3 regions of the Paenibacillus sp. FSL H7-0323 genome follow, and region 2 is predicted to be linked to each of the others. Evidence: riboswitches for the same ligand, from Rfam matches in the RefSeq annotation. Region 2 holds a riboswitch; each other region holds the start of a gene.
What was found. A riboswitch is a leader RNA that binds a small molecule or an ion and turns the genes downstream of it on or off. The one in region 2 is predicted to bind cyclic di-GMP.
Positions count from the first base shown of each region.

Region 1: another riboswitch for cyclic di-GMP. It lies ahead of MHH89_RS01895 (DUF6612 family protein); the one in region 2 lies ahead of MHH89_RS24495 (choice-of-anchor A family protein).
Region 3: another riboswitch for cyclic di-GMP. It lies ahead of MHH89_RS25270 (transglutaminase-like domain-containing protein); the one in region 2 lies ahead of MHH89_RS24495 (choice-of-anchor A family protein).

Region 1 is NZ_JBBODB010000001.1:386,385-394,416, forward strand. Features, by position in the region: gene MHH89_RS01880 (Cof-type HAD-IIB family hydrolase) at 1-80, shown strand, start outside; gene MHH89_RS01885 (DUF4179 domain-containing protein) at 233-1,846, opposite strand; gene MHH89_RS01890 (RNA polymerase sigma factor) at 1,830-2,348, opposite strand; cyclic di-GMP riboswitch class I at 2,552-2,643, shown strand; gene MHH89_RS01895 (DUF6612 family protein) at 2,761-3,609, shown strand; gene MHH89_RS01900 (NADH-dependent flavin oxidoreductase) at 3,782-4,885, shown strand; gene MHH89_RS01905 (CapA family protein) at 4,964-5,980, opposite strand; gene MHH89_RS01910 (FprA family A-type flavoprotein) at 6,250-7,488, shown strand; gene MHH89_RS01915 (NAD(P)/FAD-dependent oxidoreductase) at 7,505-8,032, shown strand, end outside.
Region 2 is NZ_JBBODB010000001.1:5,438,354-5,446,385, reverse strand. Features, by position in the region: gene MHH89_RS24515 (ATP-binding cassette domain-containing protein) at 1-374, opposite strand, end outside; gene MHH89_RS24510 (Gx transporter family protein) at 404-961, opposite strand; gene MHH89_RS24505 (NusG domain II-containing protein) at 945-1,334, opposite strand; gene MHH89_RS24500 (alpha/beta hydrolase) at 2,154-3,089, opposite strand; gene MHH89_RS24495 (choice-of-anchor A family protein) at 3,237-5,528, opposite strand; cyclic di-GMP riboswitch class I at 5,637-5,727, opposite strand; gene MHH89_RS24490 (hypothetical protein) at 6,222-6,614, shown strand; gene MHH89_RS24485 (ASCH domain-containing protein) at 6,814-7,227, opposite strand; gene MHH89_RS24480 (DUF3221 domain-containing protein) at 7,579-7,923, shown strand.
Region 3 is NZ_JBBODB010000001.1:5,618,482-5,626,513, reverse strand. Features, by position in the region: rRNA gene MHH89_RS25280 (23S ribosomal RNA) at 1-2,182, opposite strand, end outside; rRNA gene MHH89_RS25275 (16S ribosomal RNA) at 2,415-3,972, opposite strand; gene MHH89_RS25270 (transglutaminase-like domain-containing protein) at 4,340-5,149, opposite strand; cyclic di-GMP riboswitch class I at 5,163-5,243, opposite strand; cyclic di-GMP riboswitch class I at 5,318-5,400, opposite strand; gene MHH89_RS25265 (class D sortase) at 5,514-6,179, opposite strand; gene MHH89_RS25260 (GtrA family protein) at 6,282-6,689, opposite strand; gene MHH89_RS25255 (glycosyltransferase family 2 protein) at 6,676-7,656, opposite strand; gene MHH89_RS25250 (phospholipid carrier-dependent glycosyltransferase) at 7,754-8,032, opposite strand, start outside.

The DNA of each region.
Region 1 (8,032 bases), 5.1 Mb from region 2:
AAGCGGCAGCGAATGCTGTCACGGGGTCTAACAACGAGCATGGTGTGCGAGATGCGCTGGTTAAATATTGTTTATCTTAATAATGGAAAGCATAAAGCGGACTTGAGTCCGTTCTATGCTTTTTTTGTTGTGAAGGAAATAAAAGAGATACATAAACAGAAATGATTTTATCCATAAATAACCCGCCCTTAGGATTAACTAGAAAGGGCGGGACATAGATTAACTTCCTGCATTAAAGTTTAATTTCCTCGTTCCGGCTAGGATCGCTATATTTATAGATTCCAGGGTTCAGTTCGATTTTTTCGTCGAAAGGGATATCTTTGTAGCTATCAATATTAGTTCCTGTAGATATCATGCCCTTAGGTGTAATTTCAGGCACCACTTCTTTGCCATTAATCCGTAACGTAGTTTGGTTAACGCTTTTGAAGCCAGAAGATTTGGATGTTGATTCGACAATCAAATTTTCGCCCTCAGTATAGTAAGTGAATTCAATTTTTAACCCATCGACATCAAGTGAAGTGAACTGCTTTTCTTCTTTAGGTTTGTTTATAGTGATCCAATTCTTAGTAGTATCACGTTTCTCAATGACAGCATCCTTTAATATAAGTTTCATTGGAACATCGGACCAGTCGTTATACCATTCCGGAGATTCGAATTGAAATAAATGCTGGTAGCTTTCGGAATGATCTCCTTTCAAATTCCAACCCCCAGTGATTGTTTGATCACCTATAACCAACTGAGCGGTATTATAGTGGACAATTCCTTTTTTAAGCGAATCATTTTCATCTATTAGAATTTGGATATCTAAAGGGGTAACCACTAGCTGATCTAAGGTTATGCCGGTCTTTTCTTGAAATTCAGGACTGTTATACAGTTTCTTAGTGTAAATCGCCTCACTTGCTTTTTGTCCATCTGCTTTAAAATCGAACTTCCACGTACCTGAAAATCGTTTCGCTTCTTCAATGTAACTAAAATGAAGACTAGCTTCCTTCCAATCTGATTCAGTTATATTGAAAACCTGTTCAATAAATAAATCCGATCCTTCGTTAGGCATGATGGTTGGAATTGCTTCATTCTCTTGACTACCAGTACTAACTACCAAATGTGGGTTACCCCGTCCTAAGTCAGATGGTGATGCAGCGACTTTGTAACGGATAATGGTTTGATTGGAAACATATCGAACGGATTCGATTTGAATGCTTGGATATTGCTTAACTCCAGTATTGATAGTATCCCCTGCTTGATGATTAGATTGTAAGGGAATATTCCGATCACTGTAAAAAATGAGATTCCGTGCTTCAAACCTGTAGTCCTTTTTATCATCCTTTAATGTATCGGGTGTCTCATATACTCCAATGAGTTTCTGGCTTTCAGGATCGTATTCTAAATAACCGTATACCTTTGCCTTGGCACCGGATTCACTAGTCATGATGTTTTCCTCTGTAGCAAATCCAGTATATTTGGATAGATCAGATTTAGTATCAAGTGATAACAGCATTTTCATTTTTTCTCCATCAGTTACAACACCGTTCAAATTCATTGTTACTCCTGAACTGGAAGTTTGAAGATTATACTGTTGACCGATGCCGTTATTTAATGCATTGCTCACACTTCGACCACCAATTTTATCCCAATTAATCGTCATACTAGCGAATACAGGAATGGCTACAAGTAAGAGGCAAGAGAAGACAATACTGATAGGAATAACCTTTTTATTAGACCTAGGAGTATTCTGGGAGGCATGCAGATTTCTTTGACGTTTATAAGCTTCTTGTTCTATGGCAGTCCACATCAAATCATAATCCGGTCGGGGAATATGTTTATCTTTTTCAATATAGAGACTCATTACTATTCAGCTCCTTTAGTTGGGTTCCACCCATTCTATTTAGTATTTTAAGTCCCTTGTTCAGTCTGGATTTTACAGTTCCTTCGGGTATGCTCATAACTTTAGAGATCTCGGGTACAGTCAATTCGTTTATAAAACGAAGGACTACTACCATTCTGATTTTGTCAGGAAGCTGACTGTATAACCCTTGTAATTCTTTTTTAGTTTCCTGTCGATCCAAACGTTTTTCTACAGGGTTTGATTCCTCAGACCTGGATAATAAATAATTACGTACTTCTTTCATCCACCCCGTCTTACGCCTTTTGATCACACTGTTGCACTCATTCGAAGCAATTCGTAAAATCCAAGCTTTCAAGTTTCTTACCTTCGACTTATCCGCTAAGATAACTTTTACAAATACCTCTTGGGTAATATCCTCCGCATCTGCCTGATTTTTCATTAAGTAGTAACAAAAATAATATACTTGTTCTTTATAGAGCTCGAAAATTTCCCGGTCACTCATTTTGCTGCACCCCCTGTCTTTGCTGTTCTCATTAATAAGACTTATAAGCGTATGTAATCGTTCATTTTTCATTTTGATTGTAGTATTTCTTCTGAGTATCATAGCGAATTCGAATGGAAGATAAGTCGTTTACAGGTAATTATAACCATGATAAAATTAGCGGTGGGACATGCGTCCGTAATCTATTAAAACTAATTGAATGTCCGCGTTAAAGGTAAAATCATCGAAAGATGATGACACAAAGCCATGGGTCTAAAACCTTTCGACAGAAGGAAATGATCGCCAGGCCGCCATAGGGATGTCTTATGAAGCATAAAGGATAGCTCTAAGAATATGTAGTCTATTTTGAGCTCTTTTATTATTTCGACCTATACGGCGTTACATTATCGCAAGGGGCCGAAAGGGGAAGTACATGAACAGTTTTTTCAAAACAATAGGTACTAGTTTGGCAGTAGGTGCTTTATTGCTGTCCGGAACGATCGGATGGATGTCTAATCCAGGAGTAGTGTCTGCAGCTACCTCAACAGTAGTAACCGCGGATCAGATGATCAGCAAAGTAACGGCAGCCTCCAAAGCAATAAAGAATTTCCATCTGGATGTGACCAAAAAACAGGATATTCAAAGCGGCGGGGTGCGTATCAGCAACACCAACACTCTGAAGCTGGATATCAACCGTCTGCCGAATTTTGCCGCAGCAGGCACTGTCGCTAGTAGTCTTTTAGAAACATCGTACAGTCTATATGCCAATGACAAGGAGTTTTACTATCTTGTAGACGGAAGTGAACTGATCGATGAATCTGAAGATGAAGGTTACGACGATGACGGGGAGCCAATCGATCCTGATGCACAATATTGGCTTGGACTGGAGAAAACGGAATGGGATGCCTTTTACTCTAAAGGCCAATACGATCCTGTTTCCATGCTTGATTCGGTCAAAAGTTATAAAAAATCCATGAAAGTCAGCACTGCTGGCGCACAAACAGTCTTACAATTCACGGTAACCGATCCGACAGCAGCTAAGGGGATAATCAAACTCTATGACCAGGAGAACCTTTGGGATGGAGAGACAGTTCAACCCAAAAGCGTAACGTGGAAATTATTCGTCAATACTAAGACCTGGCAAACGGAAAAGCTGACAGTCGATCTGAGTTATGTACTGGTAAGTGATGGAGCCAAAGATACATACACCACGAAAATCGAAGCTAAATATTCCAAAAATAATAAAGGTGCAGCCATTGTAAAACCGGCCGAACTAGAATAATAAGGACCATTCATATCGAGCAAAAAGCGCTGTTCCAATGAACAGCGCTTTTTGTTGTATCCAACAGCAGTTCTTTATTAGTTGACAAGAATAAATCATTGCTGTAATTTATATGTATGCGCATGTATATAATAATTTATCTAAATATAATTTAATGAAAGTTGGGAAAAAGATGATAGCACTAGACACAGCATTAACTTTTCGCAGAGGGCTGACATTAAAAAACCGAGTGGTTATGGCTCCAATGACCACGCGAATGAGCTTTTATGACGGTGTAGTAACACAAGATGAATTGAAATACTATTCGCTAAGAACGGGCGAAGTAGGTGCGGTCATCACTGCGGCAGCAAATGTACAAGAGGGTGGAAAAGGATGGGAAGGTGAACTTAGTGTTTCCTCCGATGAATTTATTCCTAGCCTCAGCCGATTAGCATCTACTATTAAACGAAATGGAACAAAGGCTATTTTACAGCTATTCCATGCAGGAAGAATGACAGATTCAAAAATATTGCGTGGCGTACAACCCGTTTCCTCCAGCGCCATTGCTGCCGAACGCCCGAATGCAGAAATTCCAAGAGCATTAACAGAAGATGAAATTTTCGGTGTAATTGAGGATTTTAAAAAAGCGACTCAACGTGCTATTCAAGCTGGATTTGACGGGGTAGAAATTCATGGAGCAAACACATATTTAATCCAACAATTCTTCTCTCCACACTCCAACCGTCGTGAAGATCAATGGGGCGGAAGCTTAGAGAAAAGATTTAATTTCATTAACCAATTAGTGGATGCAGTTATTGCTGTCGTTGACAATTCAAAGGTTAAGGATTTTATTGTCGGGTATCGTTTTTCTCCAGAAGAATATGAAGAGCCTGGAATTAAAATCACCGATACCTTTTATCTTATTGATAAATTAGCTGATAAAAAGCTGGATTATCTGCATATTTCATTAGGGGATTTTAAGAAAGTATCTGCATCAGAAGATTTTAAAGAAAAATCAATCCTGCAATATGTACATGAGAAAATCAATGGCCGTGTACCTTTAATTGGGGTAGGAGATATCCGTACCAAACAGGACGCAGAGGACACGTTGACAAATGCTGAATTAGTAGCAGTAGGACGATCTCTTATCATTGATCCTCATTGGACAAGTAAAGTGCTGGAGGGTAAAGAAGATCTCATCAGAAGAGTACTTGCTGATCAAGATAGAGAAGAACTTGTAGTAGAGAATGGTATTCTAGAATTCCTTAAATTAATGATGCCTGATCGTTTACGCTAAACCCAAACACAGTTTTGAGGTCTAAATCTATAACGTTCCGCGGTAAATTCCGCGGAACGTTATTTTTCTGTAACGACTCTATTCCCTCTTTAAGATTGTTGTCGTATGTTTCAACATTCGATTCATGAGATTTCGCCGTTCTGTTTTTATGTCGGTGTCGCTTCTCTTTAATGCGTCGCGGATGGGGATGATCTCTGTAATTTTCCTGCCGCTTTTTATTCTTCGATCTACACAAGTCGGGATGTAACCTACGTTAGTTATACTCGTGTGTCCTTTTTCATCCTTCTTTATTTTAAGCGTAAGAATGATACCGCTTTGTGTATAAGGAATATTCATTAGTTTAGTCGAAACAAAATTCCCCAATGAGTAAATAACGAATTGTTTTTTTCCACGAAGCGCTAACGGTTGAAGAACATGTGGGTGAGACCCCAGTATGATGTCGGCGCCATTTTTAAAGAAGAGATTGACCAGCTCTTTTTGCCTCTTGTTTGGAGTGTAACGATATTCGCTTCCGAAATGCAGATAAAGCAAGACTAGATCGACTTTCTTTTTTAAATCTCGAATCTCCCGAATGATCTTGGGCGTAGATATCCGGTTAACCAGCCATGGCTTACTCACTGGTACAGGAATTCGGTTGGTTCCTGCTGTGTAGGAGAGGATGCCAATCGTAATTCCTTTGACGTTTTTAATAAGCGTTCTCTTGGATTCTTCTAATGATTTAGCTGTTCCCGTGTGGTCGATTCCATTACGGTCCAGAACTCGTAACGTCCGAACCAGACCCGGGGCACCATAATCCATGCAATGATTGTTGGCCGTTACTAATACGTCGAATCCGGCTTCCTTAAGTGCAGGGGCCAGTTCGTCTGGACATTTGAATATCGGACCGCCTGATCGGGGACTTTTCCGGCATTCGGGGCCACTTCCAGCAAAGGTGGTTTCGAGATTGCCAATCGTTAAATCAGCCTGTTTCAGATAAGGAGCTACTTTTGCAAACAGGGGGCTGAACGAATAGGTTCCGTCAGGCTGTTTAGCATCCGAAATAATATAACGTTTGACCATTAGATCTCCCACAGCAGCTATTTGTATTTCAGTCATGGATATCCACCTTTTTATTATTTTCATTAGGATATGGCATAAAGTTGTTATGGGTTATTCTTTCTTTAAGGCGAAGTGCAAACATTTGTGTGGCTTTTTATTTAAAATGTGACTCAACGCATAATCACTTTATTTAGATCGTCTAAATTTAAGGTATTCATTTTTTTCAAACTTTTATAATTTGATTCAAATCCTCTTTTTTGTTTGGCAGCCATAATAAAATAAGGTTGTTGATAAACATTATCAATCAAACATTGGAGGTTAAAGAAATGAGTACACAATTCAAAAAAATCGCCGAGGATACTTACTGGATAGGCAAAATCGATAACCGCCCGGTTCCATTTCACCGCCTGATTCTGGCAAAAGGAACTACCTATAATTCTTATTTATTAAAAACAGGTAAGCCAACTGTCATTGATACCGTAGATATGGAATTCGGACGTGAATATGCCGAGTGTCTGGGTGAAATGATTGATCTTCTAGATATCCATTACATTGTAATTAATCATACAGAGCCTGATCACTCTGGTGGACTGGCAGCTCTCGCTGCCAAGGCTGCAAATGCCACGATCGTATGCACCGAGATTGCTGTTCCCGAATTGCAGGAAATGTACAAGCTTCATAGCCGGAACTTCCTGGTGGTTAAAGACGGAGATAAGCTGGATATTGGCGGGAAAACGCTGCTGTTTAAAGAAACACCGTATCTCCATACCGCAGAAACGATGATCACCTATTGTATCGAAGATCAAATCTTATTTCCTTGTGATATTTTCAGCACGCATGTTGCGGTGGAGAATCTATTCAGCGATGAAGCCGGGTTTGATATTACGGAAGATTTCGAGGGCTATTACGCAGCAATTATTCATCCTCACAGAAGATATGTAAGAACCCTGTTAGAGGCTGTTAAGGATCTTGAGATCCGGATGATCGCTCCTTCCCATGGATTTGTGATCCGGAAGGACATACGTAAATATATCGGGATGTACGCCACATTGAGCCGTGAAACGACGCAAGGAAAAAAGGCAACCATCGTATATACCACCATCAAAAACAGTACCAAGAAGATGGCCAAAATCATACAGGATTGCTTGCAGGAAAATAATATAGAGACAGAGGTCTGGGATGCAGATAAAAGTAGTGCCACTGATATTCTGAACAGCATAACGTCAGCGGACGCGGTCTTTATTGGCAGCTCCACTAAATACGCGGACATGATTGGGAACCTGGAGAACATTCTGAAAGAATTGCACAATATGAATCTGGAAGGTAAACTTGCTGCAGCCTTTGGCTCCTACGGCTGGAGTGGTGAAGCCATTGAAGTCATTCAGGATTATCTGAATGGAACAAACATGACGGTGCAAAGCACATCTGAGGTTATTAAAACCACGGGGATGACACATGTAGAGTTCCCTGTACGAATCAGATTTTCCCCGAAAGAGCCTGAGAAAGTTCAAAAAATTAAAAATGCGGCTGAATTTGTTTCGGATTTGCTGCTGAGTTCATTTTAGGGAGGAGGAACATAGGATGACAAAACATTACGTTATTGTTGGCGGAGGAGTAGCCGCCGTCCATGCCGCCAAAGCCATCCGTGATCAAGACGCAGAATCGGAAATTTCGATCCTCGGGGAGGAAAGTCAACTGCCCTATAACCGGATTAAGCTGACCAAAGGGCTGTTTACCGACCTGCACAGTGAGAAGGTGCTGATTAAAAAGGAAAAATGGTACCGCGATAACCGTATCTCCGTAAAAACCTCGACCCGAATCCGTTCTGTCCACCCGGACCGGCAAATAGTTGTGACAGAAGATGGGCAGAGTGTTTCTTATCATAAGCTTTTATTGTGTATGGGAGCGAAGAATCGTGCACTCTCCCTTGAGGGCTTCGCCCTGAACAATGTTCATACCCTCCGGGATATGAACGACGCGGACAGATTGAAAGAAAACCTGCAGGATGGCAGCCATGTAGCCGTAATCGGTGGGGGAGTGCAGGGAATCGAAACCGCTTGGGCGCTGCATGAAGCGGGATATCAGGTAACGGTGATCGAAGCTTTTCAC
Region 2 (8,032 bases):
TACGGCAAACAAAGCCCTTCCAGGCCGAATAGGATATCTTCCTCTACAGTGGCTCCAATAAACTGATTATCCGGATTTTGGAACACCATTCCGATACATTGCCGAATGCTTCCGATCGTTTCCTCACTAAGCAGCATGCCACTAACCACAATCTCACCAGCCCCCTTAGGCAGCAGAGCATTGAGCAGCTTGACCAACGTAGACTTCCCGCAGCCATTAGGACCAACCAAGCTGACCCATTGTCCTTGAGAGATAGATAACGTTATATTGTGAAGAATCGGATGCTCGGGATCATAGCCAAACGATACCCCATCCAGAGAGATGACTGCTTGTCCCTCTCCCTCTAAGTCTTGACCTTCGTATGATTCATTCATGTTAGTCATCCTTCCGCTGATGTGACTAATCAGTCCAAAAATTCTTCAAACAGCGATATTTTTGACAATGACGCCACCAAATAACGGACTGCATAGCCCACGGCAATTCCTGTTACTACCCCAGTGATCAGCAGCATGGGAAGATAATAAAAAATACTAAGTGATGCAAATACCATAGAAGCTGCCAGCAGCTGACCGATATTATGCGCAATCCCACCGGCTATACTAATTCCGATCAAGCTTATACTCTTACCTTTGCCACTAATCAGCATCAGCACAAACATAACAACAAAGCTAAAAAGTGAACCAAATAAACTAAACAGCAAGCTTGAGAAGGTACCTAGCAGAAATGCAGTAAGCAGTGTTTTGAGGATGACAAGCAGCAAAGCATCCCGTCCACGTAAAAAGTAAATACAAGTCAAAATCATAATGTTGGCCAGTCCGAGCTTAGCACCCGGCACCAGTCCCATTCCGGATAACGGAATCTGTGCCTCTATTAAACTTAACACTACTGCCACTGCGGCGAAAATCGCAATAATCACTGTTCTTTTTAAAGCTGTTGCAGATTCACTACTGGACATAGGCATCTATATCATCCTCCCCCGACGCACTGGTGATTTCGACTAATACTCTATGCGGTAGACAGACAATCGTCTGTTTGGGCAGGGTAATAAAACCAAAACCTAGGCAAACTTTATCAGCGCAATCGGCATCGTACATTTCAATCCCGTAATCATGCACCTTCAAAATGTTATAGCCGCGTTCCGTGCGGACCTCAATGGTTTGTTCTTCTTTTGTAAGCTTTACCGTTTTAAATAACTCACCGTCCACCGTTACATTGGCTATGAGATTTTTACCGGCCCCACCTTTGTCATCATTGTCCGAAAACCATCTCGGTACGAGAAAAGCGAGCGCAGCAATCAATACGATGGAAATCAGCCACACATCTGCGCGTTTCATAAAAATCTCCCTTATTTTTTAATTAAAATCCAGACTTATTAATTATAACGGTCTACCCTCAATCCTTCAATCAATGTTGGAGTTTATTGTCAGTTTTAGAGAGCTGTTCACAAAATAGGCACGCAAAATAACCCCAGCAGACACAACCCATTCGTCTCTGGCATTTTCAGTTGAAGTTTGTAGCGTTTGCAAAAATATCCAACTTACATTTTAGCCCATTTGCACCGAGATCGCCCATCTCCTCTGGTTTACTAGCTTTTCCGGAATAATTCACAATTAACCCAATTTAAGTTACTTTCAAAATCTAAGCGCCCCTTATCGAGGTTTGTTCCTCTCTAGAATCAAATAAACCTTATCTTGGAATTCATTATTATATTTGCCTTTTAAACAATAGTGTGTTATATTTATATGGTATTTGTTTTTCGATATATTGAATATCCCCACCAAGAAGATGTCAGGCCGACTATTATACACATCGGCATTTTGGACAAAGAGGCTTTATGTTTTCTTGCAGTACTCTTCCTTTTTATGAGATTAAATTCGAAATATAGCATTCCGATTCACACTGGCGCGGTCAATGGAGCCGCAAGGGCAAAAGAGAGGTAGGGCTTTTGTCGTATTGGAAGGATTATTCTCGCCACACGGCTGCTGGAAATAACAAGGAATTAAGACACCCGTTACTCACGAACGGCGGGGGATGAATATAACGAGAAAGCATGACGGTACGATCCTTATTCAAGGACTACGTCATGTGTGGAAAAATATAGGCGCCCGATAACCGCTACCTAGCGGATATCGGGCGCTGTCTACGTTCAGGACTTATTTTACATATCGACTTACAAAAGCTGTTACTACATCTATATACCCCGCCTTATCCGTATCATAAGACAATCCATGCCCCGCTTGCGGTACTATGAGCCTCTCTTTTGGACTCTGGCATGCCTCATACAATTCATTCATCATAGCAAAAGGTACAAAGTTATCCGCATCCCCATGAATAAAAAGAATCGGAGCCTTCGCTTTCCGCACTTGTTTTAATGCAGAGGCTTCACCAAAGCCATACCCCGCCTTCAAGCGGGTGATTAGACTTGCACTTTGAACGAAAGGGAAACTTGGCAAGCGATACATTCGTCGTAGTTGGTAAGATAATTGTGCTTTTACTGAGGTATAAGCGCAGTCCGCAACAATAGCTTTTACCTGCGGCGGAAGATCTTCCCCTGAGGTCATTAGCACTGTAGCACCACCCATAGAGACACCGTGAAGCACAATTTGAGCACTGGGCCCAGTCTTTTTAATCATGTATTCAATCCATTGCAAATAATCTTTTCGTTCCGGCCAACCAAAACCAATGTAATCCCCTGCGCTATCTCCATGCCCTCTTGCATCGGGAATTAGGATGTTAAAGCCTAAGTTCTCGTAGTAGATTTTGGCGTACGCCCCCATATCCTTTGCTTTACCTGAATAACCATGGGCTAGAATGGCTGTGCGTCCCGCAGCACGATTAGATTGGAGTAAGTAACCTCTTAGTTTAAGTCCATCTGCAGATACGATCTCAATATTCTCGAAGCTCTGGCGAGAGACCCAATCCTTCCCCTCCCCCCAAGAAGCTCCGGCAACCGGAGGATCAGCCTTCAGATTAGGATTATTACTTAGAAATACCTTTGGCGCTCGTTTAATAGCAATACCATAGAAGAAAAATCCCACATAGATTAGAATCCCTATGATGATTACAGCGCTAATAATGAACCATATCAATTCGCCTTCGCCATCCCCTCTTCATTTCTTTTGCAACAAGAGTATACCATCTACTTAGAATGCACCAAACTATCGCAATCATGACATACAAATAGAGCCGCCATCGGGACACCCCCCGAAAGCGACTCTATGTTGCTCTACCCTTTATTATTTATTCTTTTTGGAGAACTTGGTTCTCATTAATAATCCGATAAGTGCAAAACCTAAACCTGCTACATAGTAAGGTGCAGGACTTGATTCACCCGTTTTTGGCAATTCCTTCACAGGTGGCTTACCTAATGGGATCGTATCGTCCACTACGATGATTTCATCAGGTGTTGGTGTTGGCGTTGGTGTCACTGCCGGTACCGGACCTAATGGGATCTCATCATCATCAACAAGTACTTCTGTGCTATTCGACGGTGTTGGTACTGGCGCTGGTGTCGGCGAAGCTACAGGCCCAAGCGGCACGGGATCTTCTGCAAGAACTATAGTGCCAATTACGGATGATGGCGTTGGTGTCGGGAACACCGAAGTCTCTGGTGTCGACGTTGGTGTTGGTGTTGGTGTTGGTGTTGGTGTTGGTGTTGGTGTTGGTGTTGGTGTTACCTCTGGTGTTACCGTTGGTGTTGGTGTTACCTCTGGTGTTACCGTCGGTGTTGGTGTTGCCTCAGGTGTTACCGTCGGTGTCGGTGTTGCCTCAGGCGTTACCGTCGGTGTTGGTGTTGCCTCAGGCGTTACCGTCGGCGATGGCGTTGGCGTCGGCGTTGCCTCAGGTGTTACCGTCGGCGTTGGCGTCGGTGTTGGCGTCACTGTCGGCGTTGGTGTCGGTGTTGGCGTCACTGTCGGCGTTGGTGTCGGTGTTGGCGTTGGCGTTGGTGTCACTGTCGGCGTTGGTGTCGGTGTCACTGTCGGCGTTGGTGTCGGCGTTGGTGTCACTGTCGGCGTCGGCGTTGGTGTCACTGTCGGCGTCGGCGTTGGTGTCACTGTCGGCGTCGGCGTTGGTGTCACTGTCGGCGTCGGCGTTGGTGTCACTGTCGGCGTCGGCGTTGGTGTCACTGTCGGCGTCGGTGTTGGCGTTGGTGTTGGCGTCGGCGTTGGTGTCACTGTCGGCGTCGGCGTTGGTGTCACTGTCGGCGTCGGCGTTGGTGTTGGTGTCACTGTCGGCGTTGGTGTCGGTGTTGGTGTCGGTGTTGGCGTCACTGTCGGCGTTGGTGTCGGTGTTGGCGTCACTGTCGGCGTTGGTGTCACTGTTGGCGTCGGTGTCACTGTCGGCGTTGGCGTCGGCGTTGGCGTCGGCGTCGGTGTTGGTGTTGGTGTCGGTGTTGGCGTCACTGTCGGCGTTGGTGTCGGTGTTGGCGTCACTGTCGGCGTTGGTGTCGGTGTTGGCGTCACTGTCGGCGTTGGTGTCGGCGTCGGCGTTGGTGTCACTGTCGGCGTCGGACATGGTGTTGGCGTCGGTGTCGGCGTTGGTGTCACTGTCGGCGTCGGCGTTGGTGTCACTGTTGGTGTCGGCGTCACTGTCGGCGTTGGTGTCGGCGTCGGTGTTGGCGTCACTGTCGGCGTTGGTGTCGGCGTTGGTGTCGGCGTTGGTCCGGGTTCATCACCATCGTATGGATAGTGGTGAAATTCACCACCACCAGTACCTTTGAGTGAAGCCGCCACTAAAGTACCGTTAATCTGACCATTAATAAAATCAACATGAGCATAGGGGGCAAGTATGCTTCCCATTACACCTATGCCTGCCATATCAAGATACGCAGCTTGGCTAAAGTTAAGCAAAATTTTCTTGCTGTTCAACACGTTATTAGGTAGAAATCCGAAGTTTTTCATTTTTACGTTAGAACCATCAATATTAATAATTGCAGTAGATCCTGAAGGAACATTTATTGTAATTCCGTAGGTATTAGAGACGTTATCTCCTGAAACATTAAAAACATTGACCGCAGGATCTGTACCTGTCAAGGTAAGGCTGCCATATTGGTACACTGTTGTTCCATTCGCCGGCAATGCTGCAAGTTCTGCTGATTTGTCCTTCAAAGACTGACCTACGGCTGAAAAGTCAATCGTACTCCCCTGTCTTTTTGTACCACCCTTGAGGAGCGTTACATTCCCTGAAAAATCTCCCCCGTGCACGATATTCCCATAAACAGTACCTCCGTTGAAAGTAAGATTCCCTCCAACAACAAGTGTGTCAGTCAGGGAAACCTCTGCAGCGGTCAACCTATCTCCAACACTATAGTTGGTTAAGTTAACGTTACCTCCAGCAGCAAACCTTCCTTCCGTATCCGAAACTGTTGTTATATCCCCTAGAATAAACACGTTGTAGACCGCTGCAATTCCCAATGTAGAAGAACTACTAGCTCCAGCAACTCCAGCTCCCAATGAGGAAAGCCCACTACCTACCGTCAAAATCCCAGCTAATACAAGCGAGAGTAACGGTTTTATTCTTCTTTTCAAATGGCACACCTCCTAAAACTATGATTTATATTAATCAGAATAATTACCAGAAACTCTAAAGGACCTAACAACAAAAAAGACCGCCAAAAAGAAGTGAAATTCCCTTCTCATGGCAGTCGGACGGTCATTGTGCCTTTAAGACACTTTAGACTCCTGGACTTTGCGTCCCGCCCTTTCAGACGGTTTGCTATTATCATGACTATATATATGTATTACACTGCAAGTCCAGAACTGGTAGCTGAAGCATTCTATCCAATAACAGTCTATGACTTTTAATACTTTTGAATTAATAACAGTTTAGCTCCCGACACCCACAATTGTCAATCAATTCCTTTCGATAATTCCCCGCATTAGTACCACACAAAAAAAGCGCCTAAAGGCGCTTCGCATAAGGTTTTTCATTAAATTTTAAAGTAACTGTATATAGCCCAATATGGATATCCATAAGGGAACACTCAGAATTAAACCAAAAAACAATCCACGCTGGAGGCTGCCCTCTTTTTCCATCATAATTCTCCTTTATGTGCGTTAGATACATTAATTTTTATTATTACAATTTTAATATAATTTATTCTTCGTTATTTAGTTGTGAATTTAATCACATTGGATAAGCTGTTTAGAAATACCATTGATTATTTTTGGAATATCGGGGTAGAATACGAATATACGTTCCTATTAGAGGTGATGAGATTCATGCATAGAGCAGAAAGCAGGGACAACATGCTGGTGAAATCTTATTTATTGCTTCCGATGATTTTATCAGCTTTCGAACGGGACTCCGCCATTTTATCTACACACTTACGAACACCCGCCCCTTATCTGGAGGTGCTTGGAACAGCTGCTGCAGTAGCTACAACAGATCTAAGGGATGTTCGTGCAGAAATGAGAAGACGGGGAATCAAGGTGTATGAGCAAAACAGACTTAATACTGGAATTGAAGCCAAGTATATATGTCGTGGCTATCATGAACGAATGCTGCTGTTGAATGACATTGTTGCGGCTCAGGCTGCCATCCATATGCGCAGATACCTAGGGCTGGATATTTCATCTTTTAAGAGTTACGAAGAACAGTACCAGATTAAGTAAAGCTGTATAGAAGCCGCTGCGCTCTCTCCCCCCGATCAATTAGTGAACAAAAAAATAGGCCTTACCATGGGAGTTGGCAAGACCTGAGAGAGATATACCACAAAACACTGGGGGGTGTTTGGTGTCTCTAATATATACCTCGAACCTGAAAAAAAGCTGATAGGCACATAAAAATTACATTAAAAATATTGTTCGCCGTTCAGAAGTGATTAGAGTGCTCCCACAAGCTTAGCCGACCTTTAGCTGGAATTGGATGGCTTAATGGATGAACCCCTTCAAGCTTCCAGGCAAACCGTCCTTCACTATAGTCGCCAAAATCATATTCATTCCCATTGATCCATTCCCTTAAATCCACCTCTGGAGTAACCACATAACATCCCGCGAGCTGACCTGTAGCAATAATAGCTCCTGTCGGCAAATTATTCGCTGTATAGCCATGTTTCGCCAATACTGATTTGTACGGTTCCTGTTCACAAATCTTTTTGTCAATCCTCATTCCGGCATGGATGCCTAACTCGCCGCGGTAGGCTGTTCTCCATGAACGAGTTTCAAACTCTTTTTCACCAAGAGCAATTAAGGTCGCCCAAGGCTGCCGTATTGTTATACACCGCATGATATTTATCCCCTTTGTTTATGTTGGACGTTTGTCACGGATGCCACGGATCTCGATCTCGCGTTGTGTAATCTTGCTCACCTTGACCTGATAAATAATCCCAACCGTTTGGTCGATACTCATTTCCATCATTGATCGCCTCTAAAATAAGAACATTTATTTTTATTATATACAAACAAAAGTTCTTATGAAAATATCAATACTACAGGCATTCACCTGTAACTCCCCAGAATCAATAAAGGTCGTCATAATGGAAAGGCTGCTGTTTATTCTTATATTGGTAATGTACTAAATGCTATGCCTGTGCAACCGATTTTAAACTAATGTCGTAACCACTGGAGGGGAAGGTCCATGATTCAAAAACCACGTACTACTATTAAATGGACTCTTATTTTTGTTTTTTTGTTATTCGTCACCGCCTGTAGTAAGAATAATGAAGTTTTGAAAGGAATTGTACACACAATAGATGTAGAAAATAAAAGAATTTTAGTAATTTCTGAATTAAAAGAAGAAGACTTGAACAAGGAATATAAGGAGATTCTCGAATCTAATGAGTACTCTCAAGCCATTTGGGTAAATAAAGTTGCACCTTCTAAATATAAAAAAGGCGATGAGATTAAAGTGTTTTTTGAAGTAAGTGATGATTCATTCCCTGCACAAGTTACCGCCAAAAAGATCACCAAAATCAAGAATTGAGCAAAAAGAATAGAATCTACTATAAAGAAGCGGCGTCTCCAAAAGGGACGGCGCTTCTTTATAGTAGATTTAAAGAGAAATCCATATTTATAAAATTACTCTGTGCAAA
Region 3 (8,032 bases), 180 kb from region 2:
CTTGCGCTCCGATTTCTACGGCTCCCACCTATCCTGTACAGATCGTACCCAAATTCAATATCAAGCTGCAGTAAAGCTCCATGGGGTCTTTCCGTCTTGTCGCGGGTAACCTGCATCTTCACAGGTATTAAAATTTCACCGGATCTCTCGTTGAGACAGCGCCCAAGTCGTTACGCCATTCGTGCGGGTCAGAATTTACCTGACAAGGAATTTCGCTACCTTAGGACCGTTATAGTTACGGCCGCCGTTTACTGGGGCTTCGGTTCATAGCTTCGGGTTACCCCTAACCACTCCCCTTAACCTTCCAGCACCGGGCAGGCGTCAGCCCGTATACTTCGCCTTGCGGCTTCGCACAGACCTGTGTTTTTGCTAAACAGTCGCTTGGGCCTTTTCACTGCGGCCCCCTCGTGCTATTCACACTACCGGGGCACCCCTTCTCCCGAAGTTACGGGGTCATTTTGCCGAGTTCCTTAACGAGAGTTCTTCCGCGCGCCTTAGAATTCTCTTCTCGCCTACCTGTGTCGGTTTGCGGTACGGGCACCTTCTCCTGGCTAGAGGCTTTTCTTGGCAGTGTGAGATCATGACCTTCGCTACTACAATTTTCGCTCCCCATCACAGCCCAGCCTTATCGATGTGCGGATTTGCCTACACATCAGCCTCACTGCTTAGACGGACATCCATCAGTCCGCGTCACTACCCTCCTGCGTCACCCCATCGCTCATAGCGGATTACGGTGGTACAGTAATTTCAAACTGTTGTCCTTCGACTACGCCTTTCGGCCTCGCCTTAGGTCCCGACTTACCCTGAGCGGACGAGCCTTCCTCAGGAAACCTTGGGCTTTCGGCGGATCAGATTCTCACTGATCTTTTCGTTACTCATACGGCATTCTCACTTGTGTAGTGTCCAGCGCTCTTTTCAGTACACCTTCAACCCCTACACAACGCTCCCCTACCCCAGATACATAGTATCTAGCCATAGCTTCGGTGGTGTGTTTAGCCCCGTTACATTTTCGGCGCAGAGTCACTCGACCAGTGAGCTATTACGCACTCTTTCAATGGTGGCTGCTTCTAAGCCAACATCCTGGTTGTCTGTGCAACTCCACATCCTTTCCCACTTAACACACACTTGGGGACCTTAGCTGATGGTCTGGGCTGTTTCCCTTTTGACAATGGATCTTAGCACTCACTGTCTGACTCCCGGCAATAAGTATATGGCATTCGGAGTTTGACTGAGCTTGGTAATCCTTGCGGACCCCGCACCCAATCAGTGCTCTACCTCCACTACTCTTATACCGAGGCTAGCCCTAAAGCTATTTCGGGGAGAACCAGCTATCTCCGAGTTCGATTGGAATTTCTCCGCTACCCCCACCTCATCCCCGCACTTTTCAACGTACGTGGGTTCGGGCCTCCAGTGCGTGTTACCGCACCTTCACCCTGGACAGGGGTAGATCACACGGTTTCGGGTCTACGTCCACATACTAATTCGCCCTATTCAGACTCGCTTTCGCTGCGGCTCCACCTTCTCGGCTTAACCTTGCATGTTAAACGTAACTCGCCGGTTCATTCTACAAAAGGCACGCCATCACCCATTAATAGGGCTCTGACTTTTTGTAAGCACACGGTTTCAGGTTCTATTTCACTCCCCTTCCGGGGTGCTTTTCACCTTTCCCTCACGGTACTGTTTCACTATCGGTCGCCAGGTAGTATTTAGCCTTAGCAGATGGTCCTGCTGGATTCATACGGGGTTTCACGTGCCCCGCACTACTCGGGATCCGTCTCGGAGAGAACACAGTTTGGGCTACAGGGCTTTTACCTCTATCGCGGGCCTTTCCAGACCTCTTCACCTACCATATTCCTTTGTAACTCCATGTGAGACGTCCCACAACCCCTAAGAGCAAGCTCTTAGGTTTAGGCTGTTCCGCGTTCGCTCGCCGCTACTGACGGAATCACTATTGTTTTCTCTTCCTCAGGGTACTTAGATGTTTCAGTTCCCCTGGTCTGCCTCTACATACCCTATGTATTCAGGTATGAGTAACTGCGAATTACCACAGCTGGGTTTCCCCATTCGGACACCCCCGGATCAAAGCTTGCTTACAGCTCCCCGAGGCAGTTTCGTTGTTCGCCACGTCCTTCGTCGGCTCCTGGCGCCTAGGCATCCTCCGTGTGCTCTTATTAGCTTAACCTTGATTCTTCCGAAGAAAAATCTCACTAATAACATTTACTTGTTTACACAAGTTGCTAAAAGATGTTCTAAAACGCAAATTCGTTTCGGTATCCAGTTTTCAAGGATCAAGTCTTACTTGAGAGCTTAAACTCTCAAAACTGAGCAACGAGTGAGTAACAGGCCTAAACCTGAGTTTTGGAAGCTTAGCTTCCGATTTGAATGTTCTCATTGCAGAGAACGATTCTCCATAGAAAGGAGGTGATCCAGCCGCACCTTCCGATACGGCTACCTTGTTACGACTTCACCCCAATCATCTACCCCACCTTCGGCGGCTGGCTCCCTTGCGGGTTACCCCACCGACTTCGGGTGTTGTAAACTCTCGTGGTGTGACGGGCGGTGTGTACAAGACCCGGGAACGTATTCACCGCGGCATGCTGATCCGCGATTACTAGCAATTCCGACTTCATGCAGGCGAGTTGCAGCCTGCAATCCGAACTGAGACCGGCTTTGATGGGATTGGCTCCACCTCGCGGCTTCGCTTCCCGTTGTACCTACCATTGTAGTACGTGTGTAGCCCAGGTCATAAGGGGCATGATGATTTGACGTCATCCCCACCTTCCTCCGGTTTGTCATAAGCAGTCACTCTAGAGTGCCCAGCATTACCTGCTGGCAACTAAAGTTAAGGGTTGCGCTCGTTGCGGGACTTAACCCAACATCTCACGACACGAGCTGACGACAACCATGCACCACCTGTCTCCTCTGTCCCGAAGGCCGCCACTATCTCTAATGGATTCAGAGGGATGTCAAGACCTGGTAAGGTTCTTCGCGTTGCTTCGAATTAAACCACATACTCCACTGCTTGTGCGGGTCCCCGTCAATTCCTTTGAGTTTCAGTCTTGCGACCGTACTCCCCAGGCGGAGTGCTTACTGTGTTAACTTCGGCACCAAGGGTATCGAAACCCCTAACACCTAGCACTCATCGTTTACGGCGTGGACTACCAGGGTATCTAATCCTGTTTGCTCCCCACGCTTTCGCGCCTCAGCGTCAGTTACAGCCCAGAAAGTCGCCTTCGCCACTGGTGTTCCTCCACATATCTACGCATTTCACCGCTACACGTGGAATTCCACTTTCCTCTTCTGTACTCAAGCCACCCAGTTTCCAGTGCGACCTCAGGTTGAGCCCAAGGTTTAAACACCAGACTTAAATAGCCGCCTGCGCGCGCTTTACGCCCAATAATTCCGGACAACGCTTGCCCCCTACGTATTACCGCGGCTGCTGGCACGTAGTTAGCCGGGGCTTTCTTCTCAGGTACCGTCACTCCGGTAGCAGTTACTCTACCGGACGTTCTTCCCTGGCAACAGAGCTTTACGATCCGAAAACCTTCATCACTCACGCGGCGTTGCTCCGTCAGGCTTTCGCCCATTGCGGAAGATTCCCTACTGCTGCCTCCCGTAGGAGTCTGGGCCGTGTCTCAGTCCCAGTGTGGCCGTTCACCCTCTCAGGTCGGCTACGCATCGTCGCCTTGGTGGGCCGTTACCCCACCAACTAGCTAATGCGCCGCAGGCCCATCCCTCAGTGACAGATTGCTCCGTCTTTCATTCTTCTCTCAGGAGAAAAAAGAAATTATCCGGTATTAGCTACCGTTTCCGGTAGTTATCCCAGTCTGAAGGGCAGGTTGCCTACGTGTTACTCACCCGTCCGCCGCTAAGTTGTTTTGAAAGCAAGCTTTCAAAACAACTCCGCTCGACTTGCATGTATTAGGCACGCCGCCAGCGTTCGTCCTGAGCCAGGATCAAACTCTCCAATTAGTATTGAAAAGAGCGATATGCTCATTTTGAAACATCTGACGAGAAAATTAATTCTCTAATTTTGGATTTCACTTACGTGATTTCCCACTCACTCGTTGTTCAGTTTTCAAAGATCAAGTTCTCGTTGGCGCCGTTTAATGTCTCAGCAGCAACTCTTATAATATATCATGTTGTTTTCAGAAATGCAAGCTTTATTTTTCGAAGCTTTTTATCAGCCTCGTCTATATCGCCTGTACGCTGTCTAACAACGCTTACCTATAATACCCCAACTATTAATAGAAAAGCAACCCCTAATATAAAAATAAACAACTAGCTTAATAATTAAGCTAGTTGTTTATTTAATAGAGTTATGTTTCTAGCGACGAACTTAATAGTATTTTGCCGCAGTATATTTGCTTGAGGCTTTAATTAAATCGGTTTTCTTATCACTCTTTGCAAGTCCTGCATCCACTGTAGTATCAATGGTAACCCACTTCCCATTAAGCAACACTTCGTTCCATGCATGATATTGCGTAACGTAGCTTGTATTCCCCATTACCAACTTAGCAGGAACATCTACACTCCGCAGCATTGCGGCAAAAAGAGAAGCGTAATCATAGCAAATCCCTTTTTTAGTAGTCAATGTCTTATCGATGCTTGGAATATAATCAGTAGTTACACTATTAGCAAGAGAGTAATCATATTGTACATTCGCAACTACATAGTTATAGATCGCTTTAACTTTCTCTTCGTCTGTTGTTTTGCCTTGTACTAATTGTTTAGCTTTGACAATCGCTTTATCAGAAGAACTCCATTTCACATTCTGTACGGAGCCCAAATATACGGAATTCGAGTCACTCATGGTTACGTCTACTACTTCGGAATATAATGCTTTGTATTTATTACCGGTTGTGTTCTCCAGAACAGAAACCTTATAAGTCCCATTTCCTTGTTGCAAAGGGAAGTCCTCAGCTTGTCCAGAAGCATACAAGTTATATGTATAGCTGCTGTTATCTTTGGTGATCATGAGTTTGATTCTTTTATCTTTCGGAATATCATAGTTAATACCAATAACACCTTGAGCCACTTTGGATGTAATCAACCAGCTGGCATCTGCACTTGCAGCTTGAGCTGTACTTACCGGAACTGAAGTCATTAGGACGAACAACGCCACCAGCATAAAATAAACCTTTTTCACGGATAAAACTCCTTTCGGTAGCTGGCTGCCATCCTTTCGGGAAGGCCCTTTAGCTTTGCGTCCCTACCTTTCGATAGGTTTGCCGTTATCGTATAAGCTCTATCTGTTCTAGCTTTACTAGATATAATTGATAGAATCCATTTGAAACAAACAAAAAAAGCCTCTTCATTCGGTAGCTGGCTGCCATCCTTTCGGGAAAAGGCCCTTTAGCTTTGCGTCCCTACCTTTCGGAAGGTTTGCCGTTATCGTGTTTAGCTTTCATAGTATAATACTATCATATTTATAATTGTGAACAAGACCTAATTTACTAGATTACCCATTATTTTATAAATATCTCCCGGTATTTGTGTTTTCTTGTCATTCACTATTCTCCTTTTGTTAATTTGGCATGAACAATCAGACGATGCGTTGGATTCACTAGCGGATCACATGTAATCAGAGTAAGAATCTTATCCTTGTCATTCCCGTCAAGAACGGAGACATCACTCGGATCTACAACAGAAATATCGTATACCTCATAGTTAAACACCTGATCACTAGTCTTTACCGTGATAACATCCCCCACAACAACCTCATTCAATCTGTTAAACAAACGACCCGTAGTTCGAGCCCGATGCGCCGCGATTGCAGCATTCCCGATCTCTCCAAGGGGTGCCGTTTCTTTCATATGGGCTGCAGCATGTTTCATATTAGCTTTTGTAGCCCCTTCTAATACAGGCAGCTTCAAATCAATCTTATCGATTTCAATTAGTGCGATTACTTTGCCACCGACTTCAATCTCCGGTTCAGGCTTTTCTGTCTCTTGGAGTTGGGGCTGTGCCTGGGCATCCAGAACCGATTCCTCTGCTAACAGCTGAGTAACTTCAGCATACCTGCTCCTCAGATCTGACTGGGGAGTACTATCGGCAGTGCTTAGTTCAGCCGTTTCTAATAACTTCTCCTGCTGCCTGTCGTTGTACCATTCGTTAGCTGTCGGATATAACATAATAAGTATCCCAGCCAGTATGAGTAGATAGGAGAATTTACGCAATGTTATTCACCTCCGTATATTGTTTCTATGGTTATATACAAATCAAGCAGAAACAGCTACTTGCCTTTAAGCATAGCAACTCCTTCTGCCTGAAATTAATGTTTAAAATACCCATTTACGACTTCCAAAGAAATTGATGATCACCGTGATAAAGGTAACCAGCACCTTCGAGATCAAGACTTGAATACCTAGTTTGTCTGTCAACAGATGCATTAGCAGCAGTGATATTCCGAGCACTACCAGATTCAGCACGATAAACTTGACCAGCTGCACGCGGTCGAAGCCTTCTTTATTCCCCCGGTTGCGATCACGAAAGGTTACTTTTTTATTCAAAATAAAGCTATTCGCCGTGCCTGCACTATAGGAGATCACCTGCGCCAATGCGTATACCATCCCTAGTGAATTCAACAATGTAAAAATCACAAAATCAATAAGCGTATTGAGCAAACCTACGGCATTAAATTTGAGGAACTGTATGAATGCAGCGCGCAAGTTCTTATCTGACATCATTGTGGTCCTTCCGGCGGTCCAGTTGTTCTTCGTTCTGGTAGCCTTTAGTCTCACTAACAATATATAGCGGTCTATCTTTAGACTCGTCATAAATCCGTCCGATATACTCCCCAATCACACCCAACAGCATCAGAACAATACCGTTAAAGAGCAGATTGACACCTACAATGGAAGCCCAGCCCGGAACCGTCCAGGAGGTGAAAAATATCCTTTGGAACAAGACGAAAAATAAATAGAGAAAGCTAGAAAATGAAAGAAAGAATCCAATATACGTAGCAATCTTAAGCGGCTTATGTGAAAAAGAGGTGATGCCATCTAACGCAAAACGAATCATTTTCTTCAGCGGATATTTGGTTTCTCCAGCAAAACGTTCTTCCCTTTCATATTCCACCATAGTCTGCTTGAAGCCAACCCAGCTCACCAAACCTCTGACATAGCGGTTCTTTTCTTTAAGTCCCCGCAGGACATCACATACCTTACGGTCAATAAGACGGAAATCGCCTGTATCCGTAGGAATATCTACACTTGTCATACTGCTGAGCAGGCGGTAAAAAAGCTTCGCGGTGACCTTTTTGAACATCGTTTCTCCGTGGCGCTTCAGGCGTTTCGCATATACAACGTCGTAGCCCTCTTTCCACTTCTCGATCATTTGCAGAATGACCTCCGGAGGATCCTGAAGATCAGCGTCAATAACAACAACCGCTTGACCTTCGGCATAGTCCATGCCAGCTGTAATCGCTACCTGATGTCCGAAATTACGCGAGAAGTCAATCAGCTTGACATGCTCGTCTCGTTCACAGATCTCCCGAATCATCTGGGCGGAACGATCACGACTGCCGTCATTGACGAAGACCAGCTCATAAGTATCGCCGCACTCGTCCATTACTTTTTTCAAACGTTCATAAGTATGGCTAATTACTTGCTCCTCATTGAACATGGGTACAATCACACTATATCTGGCTTTCACCTTTATTCCTCCTACAAGCTTTTTGGAGCGTTACATCCATCTACACTTCATAATAACGCTGCATGCATAAACTTATTTTATAGATTTTTATTAAATCCTAGAAAACCCAAGTTGGGAACCAACGCAGCATATCTTTCACGTAATCTCCACTGACCTGCATCCCTGACAGTACCGGGTAGAAAGCGATAAAGAGCAGCAAAGCAACGGCTACATAGACATACTGTACGTAACGGGCCTCAGGGAATTTACTATCCAGCAACTTCATTATATATACAATACCAAGAATCATAAATGGAACCATAGCAAAATAATGGTAAATAAATGTTTCTCTTGGGACAAGCATCCACGGAACATATTGCGAGAAGAAGGCAATCCA